Regions from separate parts of the Faecalibacterium hominis (ex Afrizal et al. 2022) genome, predicted to be linked through region 2. Evidence: riboswitches for the same ligand, from Rfam matches in the RefSeq annotation. Region 2 holds a riboswitch; the other holds the start of a gene.

Region 1 (3,403 bases), 940 kb from region 2:
TGCGGCGGCGTAGATGGCATCGATGCTGGCGGTGACCAGCTTCTCGTGCTCCAGTGCCTTTTTCAGCGGGGTCATGTGATCGACTCGCTCCCACTCCGGCTTTGCGATAGCCTCAAAGGTGACGCCCTCGCCGTTATTCTGCAAATACTGATAAAACAGCATGGCGTGATCCCGTTCCTCCTGCGCCTGTACCCGGTACCAGTTCTCAAAGCCGTCCAGTCCGACGGCGGCGTAGTAGTTGGCAAAGTCCAGATACAGATAGGCGGAGTAGAACTCCTTATTGATCTGCTCGTTGAGCAGCTTAGATACGTTTGCGTTCATAATACTTCTCCTCCATAAGATTGTCTTTTTCCTGCTCCCGGCAGGGGGGGGGGCAGATATACCGTACCCAGAGCGATGCTGGGATGCTCCCTTTTCATCTCCAGGAACACCTGCTCCGCCTTGGGATGCTGCTGCAGCTCCGTTACGGCGGCCAATATCTCCTCTGCGTATTTTGGCATACCGCCAACCCTCTAAATGCAAGAATGAGTCTTATTATTTTGCTTTTATTATACCTATATTTTTTTCTCTGTCAACAACCACAAAGGGCTTGTGCGCCAAAAGCTGCCTCGAAGTACCTTAACAGTTTTAACTGTATCTGTTATATTTCAATATAAACTGTATCAGCAGTAAACACAGTTGCATTGGAGGTTGATTATGCGTCAGATATTGCTTTTCGCGGCACTTGCCGCCGTGCTTGCACTGCTTCTGGTGAGTTGCGGGGGAACCAAGGACAAGCCGTTGCCGACAGAGGAGGACGCTCCCGGCAAGGCGGCGTATCATAAGATCAGCGCCGAGGAAGCCTATGAGATGATGATCTCGCAGGAGATCGTGGTGGTGGATGTCCGCACCCGGGAGGAATACGATGGCGGGCATATTGAAAACGCCGTCCTTGTGCCCAACGAGAGCATCAGGAGCGAAATGCCCGAGACGCTGCCCGATAGGGAGGCGACGCTGCTGATCTACTGCCGCAGCGGCCGCCGCAGCAAGGATGCTGCACAAAAGCTGCTGGCGCTGGGGTATCAGAGCGTCTACGACTTCGACACGATCCTGATTGTCCAAATTCAATTCAAGGTCATGGTCGATGATGGGCAGCTTGAACCGGACGGACTTCAGCCACTGTCCATTAGGCTGGCGTTCCGGGTAGATCTGCACCTCGTCGATCAAAATTTCCACCAGTCTGCGGCGTTCCGCCTCGGTCATGGTGGCATAAAGCTTGTCAAAGCAAATCAGGATCTTATAGATGTTGTCGCCTGTGATTTTGTCGGCTTCAATGGCCTGCTTCTTTGCCCGGGCATCCATCAGTCCATTTTCCACCTCTTCGATTTTATCGTACATCTTATAAAGGCGGTCGATCTCCTCCATAAGCCGGGATTTTGTGGAGTAGTGCTGCCGTAGCTGCTTCTCATAGGCGGCGATCTCCTGCTCAATGGCAGTGGTATCTACCTTCATGTGTAGACCTTGGTCTTTTCTGCTGCCATTTCCAGCACCTCCCATTCGTACCGTCTTGTTCGGAATAGACTTTGCAAGCAAAGTCGTGTGCCAAAGGGCGCTGCTCTCGCCTGTCGGCTCGGTCAAGCGCTTCAAAATGCAACGCATTTTGAGGTCGCCACTGGCGACCCGCGCCCCTTTGGATTCTCCGTTCACATTGTCCTACGGACGATGTGATTTTATTGTTGTAGCGATTCGCTTCATCCCGGTTTCGTCCCGGTTTGCAGAATGCCCTTGCAATCCGAAAGAAGCCGTGCTATAATGCCGCTGTAATTGAATCATAAATCTTCAGGGCAGGGTGTGATTCCCTACCGGTGGTACAGCCCACGAGCCGTAAGGCATGATTCGGTGAAACTCCGAAGCCGACAGTACAGTCTGGATGAAAGAAGATACCAAGCGCAGAGCCCGCACGGTTCTGTGCTTGTGGAGGCTGCTCTGGGATGCGTTTGCATTCTGGAGCTTTCTTTTTTGCACAAGAGTCCCTTGTGTCTTTTCGGCTTGCCCTGAACGTTTTTGTTCAGGGCTTTTTCTTTTGGAGGCGACACGATGAACGACGAAGATTATATGCGTCTGGCTTTGCAGCTTGCAAAAAAGGGTTGCGGATGGACATCTCCCAACCCGATGGTGGGTGCCGTGGTCGTAAAAGAGGGCAGAACCATCGGACAGGGCTGGCACCAGAGATACGGTCAGGCTCATGCGGAGCGCAATGCGCTGGCATCCTGCACCGAAGATCCGCAGGGAGCGACCCTGTATGTGACATTGGAGCCGTGCTGCCATTACGGAAAGCAGCCGCCCTGCGTGGATGCGATTCTGGGCGCGGGCATTCACCGGGTGGTCGTGGGTTCTGCTGACCCGAATCCGCTGGTGGCTGGAAAAGGAATTGCAATCCTGCGCGCACACGGCATAGATGTGACCGAAAATGTTCTGCAAGAGGAATGCGATGCGCTGAACAAGGTATTCTTCCACTATATCACCACAAAACGCCCCTTCGTTTCCATGAAATACGCCATGACGATGGACGGAAAAATCGCCACATACACAGGCGCTTCCAAATGGATCACCGGGGAAATTGCCCGGAATCATGTTCAACGGCAGCGGCACCGATTCCGCGGCATTATGGTGGGAGTCGGAACCATTCTGGCAGATGACCCGCTGCTGACCTGTCGGATAGAGGGTGGCCGTGATCCTGTCCGGATCATCTGCGATACACATTTGCGGACACCGCTGCAATCACAGGTGGTCATGACCGCCAAACAGGTCCCCACCATTCTTGCGACCTGCTGCGGCGACCCAGAGAAGCAGGCGGCATATCAACAGGCCGGGTGCCGGATTCTTTTTCTGGAAGAGCAATGCGGTCATGTGAATCTTCTGCAACTGATGGAACAGCTGGGGCAGGAGCAGATCGACAGCATTCTGCTGGAAGGCGGCGGAACTTTGAACTGGTCTGCACTGGAAAGTGGCATCGTGCAACAGGTACAGGCTTACATTGCCCCGAAGCTGTTCGGAGGAAGGGATGCCAGAACACCCATCGAGGGTGCGGGTATCCCGCTTCCGGATGCTGCATTCCGCCTGAAGAACAGCCGATTGGAACAGCTTGGCGAAGATTTCCTGATCGAAAGTGAGGTGGAGTACCCGTGTTTACCGGAATCGTGGAAGAAGTCGGAACAATAAAATCCATCAATCGGGGACAGCATTCCGCCGTACTGACTGTTCGTGCAAAAACGGTTCTGGAAGGAACCAGGATCGGCGACAGCATCGCCGTCAACGGCATCTGTCTGACCGTCAGGCAGCTCTTCCCGGATAGCTTTGCTGCGGATGTCATGCACGAGACATTGAACCGCTCTGCACTTGCACAGCTCACCGTTGGAAGTGC
Region 2 (3,403 bases):
ACGGTGCTCTCTGTCTCCCACCGCGTCTATGAAAATCTTGGCGGCAGAACGATTGAGATCAGGACCCGGGAATGACGTATGACAAAAACGCCCCCTGTGCGCCGCAGCAGGCAAACAGGGGGCGTTCTGGTATGCTCAATTCTTTTCGATGTAGACGCTGGTGGAGGGGAAGGCGAAGTCCACGCCGTCTGCCTGCATCACGTCCATGATGTTCAGATTCAGATCATTCTGCTGCTGCAGGAAGGTGGCATAGACGTTGGTGGTCAGGTAGGCCGAGATGAGGATGTTGATGCTGGAATCGCCAAAGCTGGTCAGCCGGACGATGTTGGTGCCCTTGTTGGTGTAAGGGCTGTTGTCCAACATGGCCTGCAGGTCAGCCATCAGTTTTTCCAGCTGGGCACGGGTGGTGCCGTAGGTGACACCCAGCGTGAACTTATAGGGCCGCATGGTGCGCAGGGCTGTGTTCTGGACAGTGGAGGCGCAGATCTGGCTGTTGGTGATAATGACCACGCTGTGGTCCATGGAGCGGATGCGGGTGGAGCGGAAGTTGATGTCGATGACTTCGCCCTCCACATTACCCACGGTGATCCAATCGCCGATGGAAAAGGGTTTGTCCAGCAGGATGACGATGCCGCTGAACAGGTTGCTGGCGCTTTCCTGCGCGGCCAGCGAGATGGTCAGGCCCACAAGACCGGCACCGGCTACGATGCTGCCGATGGGGAAGCCGACGATCTGCGCGCAGGTGGCAACACCCAGAATGATGACCAGCACTTTGTAGGTGGTGTCCAGCAGGGAGCGCAGGGTCTTGTTGCTCCGGATCTCCGGGCTGAAGGAGGCCAGCAGCAGGTCGGCTACCTCAGAAGCGTTGTACAGGCCCTGGCAGAGCAGGAGGGTCGTTGCGATCTTATAGGCCGTGAACAGAAACTTTGTCAGGCCCGGAATAGCCCACGGCAGGCTGGTCAGGGCCAGATACAGGCCGCTGTAAAAGGCCATCCGCGCCAAAGGGCTCTGTAAGCTGCGCAGGAGGATGGGCGTGGCGGCAAAGTGCCAGCTGCGGGCCAGCAGAGCGGGAAAGATCTTCCGGCGCAGCAGCCAGCCGAGCAGAAGCCCCGCAAAAACGATGACAGCGGCGCAGACAGCCCGGGCAGCCAGCGCCCACCAGCCCTCCAGCAAAAAAGGCCCGATCTCGAACCCGAGGTCACGAACGGTAAAAATCATGGCAAAAAGCTCCTTGTATCAGAAATTGTAACATCCTGTCCCACAGTATACCATATCCGGCCCGTGCAGGGCAAATAAAAAAGGGGGTTGACAAGGCGGAGCAGCCGCGTTATACTCTTGGCCAGAAAGTTCGTTTCAGGGCGGGGTGAGATTCCCCACTGGCGGTACAGCCCGCGACCACCCGCAAGGGTGCTGACCCGGTGAGACTCCGGGGCCAACGGTATAGTCCGGATGCAAGAAACGGCAGGCAATACGATTTGTCTACGCGCCCTGTTGCAGTGTTTGCTGCGGCAGGGCGCGTTTTTGATTGTCTTCCCGGTTCCGAACCACGCGAAAGGGGCTTTCCAATCTATGATTTGGGGCAGAACGCCCCGGGAGGATATTACCATGAAGAAAAACACGACCCGCAACCTGACCGTTGCCGCCATGCTCAGCGCAGTGGCCTTTATCCTGATGTTCATCGAGTTCCCGCTCCCGATGCTCATCCCGTCCTTCGTCAAGATGGACTTCTCCGACCTGCCCGCTCTGCTGGGTGCCTTTGCCCTTGGCCCGGTGTACGGCGTGATCATCAGCTTTATGAAGAACCTGCTCCATGTGGTCATCAAGGGCACCTCTACCGCGCTGGTGGGTGAGCTGTGCAACTTCATGCTGGGTGCGGTGTTCTCCGCACTGGCCGGTTACCTCTACAAGCACCACAAGAGCCGCAAGAACGCCATCATCGGTGCCGTGGCCGGTGCCGTGGCCATGGCCCTGTTCAGTGTGCCGTCCAACTACTTCATCACCTACCCGGCCTACGTCAAGTTCTACCACATGCCGCTGGAAGCCATCCTGGGCATGTATCAGGCTATCCTGCCCTCTGCCAACAGCCTCATCAAGTGCCTGGTCATCTTCAATATGCCCTTCACTCTGGTCAAGGGCCTGCTGGATGCCCTGCTCTGCATGTTGATCTATAAGCCGCTCTCTCCCATCCTGCATGGCCGGAAGTGAGTGACGGAGTAAAAAAGAAAGGACGCGAGAGCGTCCTTTCTTTTTTGCTTTTATCGATTTGATTTAAGACAGCGCGCCTTTCTCCAGCCACTTGCCCCGGGCAAGGCGGATAAGGAACAGCAGGCCCCGGATGCTCAGTTCGCAGCACATGGCACCCCAAACACCCATCAGGCCCAGCCGGGGAGCCAGCAGGAACGCCAGCGTCAGCCGGATGCACCACATGCTGAATATGTTCAGCACAAAACAGGAGGTGCTGTCGCCCGCACCCTGCATGGCACCGCTGGCCACGATGGAGGCACCGAACATGGGTTCGGCCCAGGCTTCGATGCGCAAAACCTGAGCACCCAGTGCGATGACAGCCGCATCGGTGGTGAAAAGGCTCATCAGGGTGGGGGCAAAGATCCACAGGCCAACGCCGGAAAGGGCCATGACCCCCATGCCAAGGCCGGTGCACAGCCAGGCAAACCGCTTGGCCATATCCTTCCGGTTGGCACCCACGGCCTGGCCGATGAGGGTGACAGCTGCGCTCTGGATGCCGTAGCCCGCCATGTAGCACAGGCCCTCGGCGTTAACAGCCAGGCTGTTGGCGGCAATGGCCACGGTACCCAGGCCGGCCACGATGCGCACTAACACCACCTGCGCCAGAGAGATGGCGGCGCGCTCTCCCGCCAGAGGTACGCCCACCCACAGCAGGTTCCGCAGGCAGGAGCGGGTGATCTTCCAGGGGGCAGGCTTCCGGATGCAGAGGGGGCCTGCCCGCAGCAGCAGGATGGCCAAAGCCAGCAGGCCGCCCACCACAGTGGCCAGGGCGGTGCCCAGGGCTGCGCCGGGCACACCCAGCCCGGCACCCCAGACGGTGATGCCCCACAGCGTCCGGGTGGGGTTGATGAGGAAGAAGTTGAAGATGGCATCCAGCACGCAGACCAGCACGCTGATGAGGCTGGCGGTCAGGGCGTAGCCTGCCGCCCGGAGGATGGAGGTGTACATGCCCATGGCCATGGTGAAGGGCAGCGCCGTTGACCAGATGGCAAAGTAGGCTGTGGCGTTTGCCCGCAGGGAGGGGTCAGCTCCCAGCCACCCCGGCAGAAAGGGGCTGATGCCCAGGCCGAAGAGAGCGGCTCCAACGCCCAGGATCACATTGAATAGCATGGCCTGCCGCAGTACGCTGCGGGCATCATCCTGCCGGTCGGCCCCCAGA

The links. Region 2 has a riboswitch for FMN ahead of ACKXGA_RS03710 (ECF transporter S component). Riboswitches for the same ligand answer to the same signal wherever they lie in the genome.
Region 1: another riboswitch for FMN. It lies ahead of ribD (bifunctional diaminohydroxyphosphoribosylaminopyrimidine deaminase/5-amino-6-(5-phosphoribosylamino)uracil reductase RibD); the one in region 2 lies ahead of ACKXGA_RS03710 (ECF transporter S component).

The regions. Positions count from the first base shown of each region.
Region 1 is NZ_CP186860.1:2,893,163-2,896,565, reverse strand. It holds gene ACKXGA_RS13915 (ferritin) at 1-321, opposite strand, end outside; gene ACKXGA_RS13910 (hypothetical protein) at 318-500, opposite strand; gene ACKXGA_RS13905 (rhodanese-like domain-containing protein) at 697-1,437, shown strand; FMN riboswitch at 1,811-1,925, shown strand; gene ribD (bifunctional diaminohydroxyphosphoribosylaminopyrimidine deaminase/5-amino-6-(5-phosphoribosylamino)uracil reductase RibD) at 2,077-3,201, shown strand; gene ACKXGA_RS13895 (riboflavin synthase) at 3,165-3,403, shown strand, end outside.
Region 2 is NZ_CP186860.1:754,101-757,503, reverse strand. It holds gene ACKXGA_RS03720 (ABC transporter ATP-binding protein) at 1-75, shown strand, start outside; gene ACKXGA_RS03715 (mechanosensitive ion channel family protein) at 136-1,218, opposite strand; FMN riboswitch at 1,346-1,465, shown strand; gene ACKXGA_RS03710 (ECF transporter S component) at 1,606-2,205, shown strand; gene ACKXGA_RS03705 (MATE family efflux transporter) at 2,269-3,403, opposite strand, start outside.